One region of the Novosphingobium sp. BF6 genome, then DNA from elsewhere that is predicted to be linked to it. Evidence: predicted binding sites of a transcription regulator. Region 1 holds the regulator's gene; the other holds the start of a gene.
What was found. Region 1 encodes LexA, which represses DNA repair genes until DNA is damaged. Its sites were predicted from a motif close to GTTCCNCNCTTGTTCT; they were not measured.

Region 1 (4,393 bases):
CCGATGTTCCCGGGGGGGTACGATTTCGCGCGGTCGGCGTGGTTTTCCGGGATTGCGGCGACGGGGCAGGTGACTGCGCCTATCGAGATCATTTCGGCGGCCGGTGGCGGGGACTGGCTGGCGGAACGGCGTAATGGCTTGTCACGTCATATAACCGGGCGACTGGCCGGATCGGTCGGGGGAATCGCCGCAGCGCTGACCACGGGCGATATGGGGGCGATTTCCGGAGACGATGCGCAGGCGATGCGGGATGCGGGGCTGGCGCATCTGCTGTCGATCAGCGGGCTTCACGTGAGCGCGGTGATTGGCGGGGTCTATCTTCTCGCGCTCCGACTGCTGGCATTGTCGCCAGCCTTGGCCTTGCGGGTCCGGTTGCCGATCCTTGCTGCCGGTTGCGGGGCTTTGGCCGGGATCGGCTATACCTTGCTCAGCGGTTCCCAGGTGCCGACGGTGCGTTCTTGCCTGGGTGCCCTGCTCGTGCTGGCGGCGCTGGCGATGGGGCGAGAGGCCCTGTCGATGCGCTTGCTGGCAGTGGCGGCTTTCATCGTGCTGCTGGTCTGGCCCGAGTCGATCGTCGGCCCCAGCTTCCAGATGAGTTTCGCGGCGGTGATGGTTCTCATCGCGCTCGGCAATGCTGAACCGCTAAAGCGATGGCTTGCTCCGCGCGAAGAGGCACTGCCTGTGAAGGGCCTGCGTCATGTCATGCTGCTGCTGGTCATGGGCATCGCGATCGAAATGGCGCTCCTACCGATCGGTCTTTACCATTTTCATCGTGCGGGCATTTACGGATCGTTCGCCAACGTACTGGCTATCCCGCTGACAACCCTGGTTATCATGCCCCTGGTCGCGCTGGCGCTGGTTCTGGATGTCGTGGGAGCAGGCGGGCCGATCTGGTGGCTGGCGGATCATGCGATCGAGGGCTTGCTGGCGATAGCCCATTTCATTGCGGATAGTCCTGGTTCCGTCCGTGTCCTGCCAACGTTGAACGGGTGGCATTTCCTGTTGTTCGTAGCGGGAGGGTTATGGCTCGGGCTTTGGGAAGGACGAGTGCGCTTGTGGGGAGTGGTGCCGATCGTCATCGGATTCCTGGGCCTGATGATGGTCCAGGCGCCGGATCTGGTGATTTCAGGCGATGGTCGCCATGTCGGATGGATCGATCCGGACAGTCGGCGCCTCGTGATGCTCCGTGACGGTTCGAGCGATTATGCATTGGACAACATGATGGAAGCGGTAGGAAGGCGCGAATGGCCCAAGGTCGTTTCGGCAGTTCGGGGCGCCAGATGCAACAGCGATTTCTGCGCCGTTGCGCTGCGAACCGGCCAGACGCTGAACCATGTCCTCATCGCCAAGGGACATTTGATCGTGCCGGAAGATCAACTCACCAAGGCTTGCAGGCAATCCGACGTCGTCATTGCTGATCGCCGGCTTCCGGACAGTTGCCGACCGAAGTGGCTGAAGGCCGATCGCGCCATGCTGGATCGCAGTGGAGGCGTGGCCATTGATCTGGACCGGCAAACGCTAACAACCGTTGCGGACACGCAGGGCGATCATGGCTGGTGGCGTGCCTGGAGGTAGATCTCGGTCGATTATTTGAAGGGGGCTTTCTCCCCCCTTCAGGCTTAGTGATAACGGCGCAGAAGTCCTGCGAGCTTGCCTTGAACTTCCACCTCGTCCGGACCGTAGATCTGCGGCTCGTATGCGGCATTGGCGGGATCGAGCCGAAGCATGCTGCCCTCGCGGCGGAGATACTTGAGCGTCGCTTCCTCGCCCCGGATCAACGCGACGACGATTTCGCCGTCGCGTGCGGTATTGGTGCGCTTCACGAGTGCGAAGTCGCCGTCGAGAATGCCTGCGTCGATCATGGAGTCGCCGGAAACCTCCAGCGCGTAATGTTCACCGGAGCCGAGCAGAGCGGCCGGCACCGGAAGCATCGAATGGCCTTCCAGCGCCTCGATCGGTACACCTGCCGCGATCCGGCCATGGAGCGGAATTTCGATCACGTCGTTGGCCGGTGTCGGAACCTTCGGAGCACGAACCGGCGCCTCTTCCGCTGCCGGAGCGCTGCGGACAGGCTTGGTCGTCGAATCCTCGGGCTGGCGCAGGACTTCGAGTGCGCGGGCGCGGTTGGGCAGGCGGCGAATGAAGCCGCGTTCTTCCAGGGCCGAGATCAGGCGATGAACGCCCGACTTCGACTTGAGGTCGAGCGCTTCCTTCATTTCCTCGAAGCTGGGCGAGATGCCGCTTTCTTCGAGCCGGACCTGGATGAACCGGAGCAATTCATGCTGCTTGCGCGTCAACATCTGCTTTGCCTCATATGTTCTGCGGCCCTTGGCCCGACCGGATAGTGCTGCCTCGCCGGATGATTCCAAGGAACAGATCCGAAACGATCTGCCGCCTTAGAAAACTTTCCTGCGAACAATGAGGGAACAATTATGCAACGAACAGGGTATAGTCAAGCAATACCGCCATTTTGGAGCAAGAACATTCGAACCATCTCTCCCGCATTGGCCGCTTCGGCTTGAGCGGGACGGTCGATCAGTACGTTGCTGGCGGCCAGTGAAGAAAGCGCGCCGCTGTCCTGTAGCGATAGGGCCTGCGCGGTTTCCCCGTTCCACACCCCCCGCAGGAATTCCCGCCGTGCTCCAGCAGCCTTCAGAGGGGCGGAAAGCTTCGCCATAATGCTGCGCGGCAAAGGCTCGGTGGCACCAAGGAGCGCGCGGAGGACCGGCAGAACGAAAAGATAAGCCGTAACCAGGCTGGATACGGGATTTCCCGGCAGCCCGATCACGAGTTGCCTGCGTTCGCCGTGGGGGCGAGTCGCTACCAGCAGCGGTTTGCCCGGCTTGATCGCGACCCGCCAGAAATCGATTTCGGCACCCCAGGCCTCCAGCGCCGGACGCAGGAGATCGTGATCGCCGACTGAAGCGCCGCCGCTGGTCACGATCACATCGGCGTCGGACGCGGCCTCGAAAGCGTTGACGAGTGCATCGAGATCGTCCGGAACAGGTCCATTTCGCTTTGCATCGACGGGTAGGCTGCGCATCAGTGCCGTCAGCATCGCGCCGTTGCTTGCGGGGATCTGATGGTCTGCGCAGCAATCGGGTTCGGCGGCCAGTTCGTCGCCGCTGTCGATCACCGTGATTCGCGGAATGCGATGGACGGGAAGATGCTTATGGCCTGCCGCGACAGCGAGACCGATCTGGGCTGGACCGATCGGCGCTCCCTGCGCCAACAGAGGGCTGCCGTCAGCGAAGTCCATGCCGCGTCTGCGGATATGCTTGTGGCCGGGATGCGGCGCCGTGCCGGTCAGCACGAGGGCGCTGCCCTCACGGGTCAGGTCTTCTTGCAGGATCACGGCACCGGCTTCAACGGGAAGCAGGGCGCCGGTGGAGATGCGGACCGCTTTGCCGGGGACAAGGGTTCCGTCAAAAGGGTGCCCGGCCGCGCTTTCGCCGATGATCTGCCATGGCCCGACCAGATCACCGGGGGTGACGGCATAACCGTCCATGGCCGAGACGTCCGCAACGGGCTGACTGCGGCGGGCAGACATGGGCCCGGCAAGGTATCGACCGAGTGTGCCTTCCACGTCGACATGCTCGACAGGCAACGGCTCGACGAGGGCCAGCAGGCGGGCCTGCGCTTCCTCAAGCGGGATCGGCGGGGTCATTGGGCCTTCCAGTGGCCGGACTTGCCGCCGAGTTTCTCGATGAGGCGGATATCCCCAATGACCATGCCCTTGTCGAGCGCCTTAGCCATGTCGTAGATTGTCACGAGCGCTACGGAAACGGCTGTAATGGCTTCCATTTCCACCCCGGTTTTGCCGGTGAGCGAGACGGTTGCGGTAGCCGTGACGGCCTCGTCCTCGAAAGCGAAATCGACATTCACGGCATCGAGCACCAGCGGGTGGCACATGGGGATGAGGTCGGCGGTTTTCTTCGCCGCCATGATGCCTGCGATCTTCGCGGTTCCGAGCACGTCGCCCTTTGGGGCATTGCCGGCACGGATCGCTTCAAGCGCTGCCGCCGTCATAGTAATACGGCCCGAGGCGACGGCGACGCGGCGGGTTTCTGCTTTTGCGCCGACGTCCACCATGCGGGCATTGCCCTGATCGTCGATGTGGGTGAGGGACTTGCTCATCCCAACAGAAGGGCGCGGGTAGCGGCCTCGACATCGGCTTCGCGCATCAGGCTTTCTCCCACGAGGAACGTGCGGGCACCGCAGGCGGAGAGGCGCTGGAGGTCGGCATGGCCGTTGATCCCGCTCTCGCTGACCAGCAGCGTGCCTTCGGGAGCCAGCGGGGCGAGGCGTTCGGTGATGCCGATATCGGTGACGAAGCGCTTCAGGTCACGATTGTTCACGCCGATAAGCCTTGATTTCAAGCGGCTTGCGCGCT
Region 2 (4,393 bases), 1.5 Mb from region 1:
CAATGACAAGTCCCTGGCCTGGGGCATCGCGAAGAAGCTGCACGAACAGGGCGCCGAGCTGGCCTTCTCCTATCAGGGCGATGCGCTGGCCAAGCGCGTGAAGCCGCTGGCGGAAAGCCTCGGCAGCGATTTCCTCATCGATTGCGACGTTTCGGACATGGCGGCGCTCGATGCCGCGTTCGAGACGCTGAAGGCGCGCTGGGAGACGATCGACTTCGTCGTCCACGCCATCGGCTTCTCGGACAAGAACGAACTGCGCGGCAAGTATGTCGACACCAGCCTCGACAACTTCCTGATGACGATGAACATTTCGGCCTACAGCCTCGTCGCCGTCACCAAGCGCGCGGAACCGATGATGCGCGAAGGCGGCTCGATCCTGACGCTGACCTATTACGGTGCCGAAAAGGTCGTGCCGCACTACAACGTCATGGGCGTGGCCAAGGCAGCGCTGGAAACCTCGGTGAAGTACCTCGCCAACGATCTCGGCCCGCAGAACATCCGCGTGAACGCGATCTCGGCAGGCCCGGTGAAGACCCTGGCCGCCAGCGGCATCGGCGATTTCCGCTACATCCTCAAGTGGAACGAGCTGAATTCGCCGCTGCGCCGCAACACCACGATCGAGGATGTGGGCGGTTCGGCCCTCTACTTCCTGTCGGATCTGTCCGCGGGCGTGACCGGCGAAGTCCACCATGTCGATTCGGGGTATCACCTCGTCGGCATGAAGCAGGAAGACGCGCCGGATATCGCCCTGAGCTAAGGGCGGCTTTCCGAATACAAAAAGGGGCCGGGAGGAAACTCCCGGCCCCTTTTTCGTGTGCCGTAAAGGCGTCCGCCCTCACCCCATCAAACGCGGCACCGAGACCGAGAGCACGTCGAAGTGCGCATCGGGATGCTCGGTCTGCCCGTCGCGCGGAGCCTGACGGACCTGCACCACGCCGTTCTTGCCGAAGCCGTCCACCACCGGGCGCCCGGCATCGCGGCTCAGCCAGAGGCGCAAAAGGTGCCGCTTGCGCTGCGGCTCCGGCCAGTCCCAGAACGTGGTGCGGGCATGGAGCGCGGCATAGTTCGATAGCCACTGGATGTCGCCGGGGCGGAAATCCATTTCGATGGCCATGCCCTCTTCGTAAGTGATCGTGTCGAAGAGTTCGAGCACCTCGATCTGCTCCGGAGACAGCCGGGGCACGCCCTCGTATTCCTGCGCGGTGAGGATGTAGAGCGAGCCCGCGTACATCGAGAACACCCCGTCCACGAGGCTGACGATCGGCGAGGTATAGGTGTCCGCAGGCGCATTGTGGTCCTGTCGGCGCCAGTCCCAGTGGAACGGCTCCAGCAGCAGCGGCGCCAGATCAGGGCGGCGGCGCAGGATCTCGTTGTAGATTTCCGCACCCGAGACGAGGCAGGACAGGCCGCCCTCCTTGGCCGGACGCAGGCACATGAGCGCGACGATATCCGAACTGTCCGAATGGTAGACCAGCTTGTCGCGCACCTTGGAGGAGAGCGCTGTGGGATCGTCCATGGTCTTGTCGCTGGTGGCGTAGACGTGGTCGATCAGGTCGCCCATCTCGTTCTGGCGGATCGGATCGCCCATGTGCAGGCCGAGAATGTAGTAGATCGCGCTGGACAGCGGGTCCGAATAGAGCTGCGTGCGCAGGCCGCGCACCAGCACGAAACCGCGCCCGTAATCGACATCCTCGCCCCATGACTTCACCGCCTCGGCGCAGGCGATCAGCGGATATTCCTCGGCGGTGACGGTGCGCAAGTCCGGATTCTCGGCCAGGAAGCGGGCGCCGAGCGTTTCCAGTTCGGAGACCTGTTCGTCGGACAGCATGTAGATCCACTCGTCGGTGGCGGCGAGCCGGTCTCCCCGCCAAGCGGCGGCGGTGGTGACGGGCGGGACGGCCTCCAGCGGCGCGGGAGCGGAACTGGCCATGCTTCGTGAGTCCTTCTTCTGGGTCTGTAGCTATGCGCCGGACCCTAGGCCGATTGCCGGAGGCTGACTTGGCGAGCGATGCCCGAAACCTTTTCCCCATGCGCATCCTGAACGGGAACGGAGTTCGATTGCACCGGACAAGAATAGAACATAAAAGGAACATATGTTCGATTCGAGTCGCTTCAAACGGGCTGCAAGCCTCGTGCAGACCTCCCCGGAGGGCTGGCCGGACGCACCTTTGCAGCAGGACGGCGTGCATGAATTCTACGCAGCGCAAGGACAGGACGGCAGCGCCGCACTGGCCCCACCGCTCGCCCTCGCCCTGCTTTGCGGGGTGCAGGCACGCCAGCCGGGGGAGACCCTGCTCTGGCTGAGACTCGCCAAGGGCAAGCAGGCCCGGCAGCGCCCTTATGCCCCCGGTCTGGCCGAACTCGGCATCGATCCCGCCACGATCGTACTGATGCGCCTGCCCGACCTCCAGAGCCTGCTGCGCGCAGGCGTGGACTGCGTGCGCCACGGCGGCGCGGCCACGGTGATCCTGGAAGTGGACGGCCGCGCCCCGGCCTTCGACCTGACCGCGTCGCGCCGCCTCGCGCTGGCGGCGGAGCGGAGCGGCACCATGGTCCTGATCGTGCGCAGCGGCGCCGATCCCGCCCCCAGCGCCGCCCATAGCCGCTGGCAGGTGGCCAGCGCCCCCTCGATACCCCTGCCCGCCGATGCACCGGGAGGGCCGGTCTTCGACGTGACCCTGCTGCGCCAGCGCGGCGGGCGGGAAGGACTCAACCTGCAACTGGAATGGGATCGTGAACAAGGCAGCTTCCGTGCGCCGCTATCTCGCGGTCGTCCTGCCCTTCCTGCCGTCCGAACGGGCGATGCGGGAAGGCGCAGCGCCGCCTGACGCAGCCTTTGCCCTCATCGCGAAGCAACGCGGGGCGCAGCGCATCATGGCACTGTCGCCCGCCGCGCTGAAACGCGGCCTCTCGGCAGGCATGATGCTGGCCGACGCCCGCGCGCAGGAACCCGATCTCGCCGCGCTGGAGCATCGCCCCGAAGCGGACCGCGCCCTGCTGCTGCGGCTGGTGGAGGCCTGCGAGCGCTATACCCCGATGGTCGCCCCGCAAGGCGAAGACGCGCTGGTGCTGGACCTTACCGGCTGCTTCGACAGCCTCGCCATGGATGAGAGCGCCCTTCGCAGCGATCTCGTGGCCCGCCTGTCCCGGCTGGGCTTCCACCCGCTGGCCGCCTGTGCCGCAACCCCGGATGCCGCCCTCGCCCTCGCTCGTTTCGGCAAGCGATCCCTGCATGAACTGCCGGTGGCCGCACTCGACCTGGGAGAGGACGCCCATCTTGCCCTGAAGCGTGCCGGGCTGCGCACCATAGGCCAGCTGGCCGACCGCCCCCGCGCGCCCCTTGCGGCCCGCTTCGGCAAAGTGATGTCGGTCGCCCTCGCCCACCTGCTGGAAGAGCAGGACCGGCGCATCACCCCGCACCGCACCCTCCCCCCGATCTGGGTGGAGCAGCGCTTCGCCGAACCCATGGCCACGGTGAAACCCCTGCTAGGGGTGATCGCGTGGCTGGCCGGACAGGCGCGGGACCTGCTGGTCGCGCGCGGACGCGGCGGGCGGCGCTACGAAGTCTCGCTGTTCCGCACCGACGGCCATGTCGCCCGGCTCGCCATCGACAGCGGTCTGCCGCTGCGCGACCCCGCCGATGTCGTCCGGCTCTTCCGCGAGCGCATCGAATCGCTCGCCGACCCGCTCGATCCAGGCTTCGGCTACGACCTCCTTCGCCTGTCCGTCCCCTTGCACGAGGATATGTCCGAGGGGCAGGAGCGGCTGGACGAGGACAAGTCCGGCAGGCCCGATCTCGCCCCCCTGCTCGACCGCCTGCAAGTGCGCTTCGGCGCCGAATGCCTCCACCGCTTCGCCCCGCGCGACGAGCACCTGCCCGAATATGCCGACCGCCTCGTGCCTGCCGCCTCGGCCCCACAGCCCTGGCCCCAGCCGGAAACGGGGGAACCGCCCCTGCGCCCGCTGTTCCTGTTCGACCCGCCCCAGCCGGTCACCGTCCTTGCCGAAGTGCCCGACGGCCCGCCGCGCCGATTCGGCTGGCAAGGCAGGCAGCATCGCGTCGTGCGACAGGAAGGGCCTGAGCGCATCGCCTATCCTTGGTGGAAGACGGTAGAGGCCAGCGGCCCGACGCGCGACTACTACCGGATCGAGGACGAGGACGGCTGCCGGTTCTGGCTATTCCGCCACGGCCTCTACGGCAGCGAGAAGGCCGATCCGCGCTGGTATCTCCACGGCGTCTTCGCATGAGCGCCGAAGCGCCAGCCTATGTCGAGTTCGCGACGACGACCGCCTATTCGTTCCTGCGCGGGGCGAGCACGCCGGGCGAGATGGCGATCACGGCCATGACTCTCGGCCATCCCGGCATCGGCATTGCCGACCGCAATACCGTGTC

Region 2: a site for LexA is predicted at 2,065-2,080, ahead of AC4D6D_RS01925 (ImuA family protein). Genes of this name have one in related genera too.

Annotation. Positions count from the first base shown of each region.
Region 1 is NZ_CM177775.1:2,120,986-2,125,378, reverse strand. It holds gene AC4D6D_RS10320 (ComEC/Rec2 family competence protein) at 1-1,575, shown strand, start outside; gene lexA (transcriptional repressor LexA) at 1,620-2,300, opposite strand; gene AC4D6D_RS10310 (molybdopterin molybdotransferase MoeA) at 2,453-3,667, opposite strand; gene moaC (cyclic pyranopterin monophosphate synthase MoaC) at 3,664-4,137, opposite strand; gene trpC (indole-3-glycerol phosphate synthase TrpC) at 4,134-4,393, opposite strand, start outside.
Region 2 is NZ_CM177775.1:381,281-385,673, forward strand. It holds gene fabI (enoyl-ACP reductase FabI) at 1-757, shown strand, start outside; gene AC4D6D_RS01920 (TauD/TfdA family dioxygenase) at 836-1,930, opposite strand; gene AC4D6D_RS01925 (ImuA family protein) at 2,094-2,828, shown strand; gene AC4D6D_RS01930 (Y-family DNA polymerase) at 2,734-4,248, shown strand; gene AC4D6D_RS01935 (error-prone DNA polymerase) at 4,245-4,393, shown strand, end outside.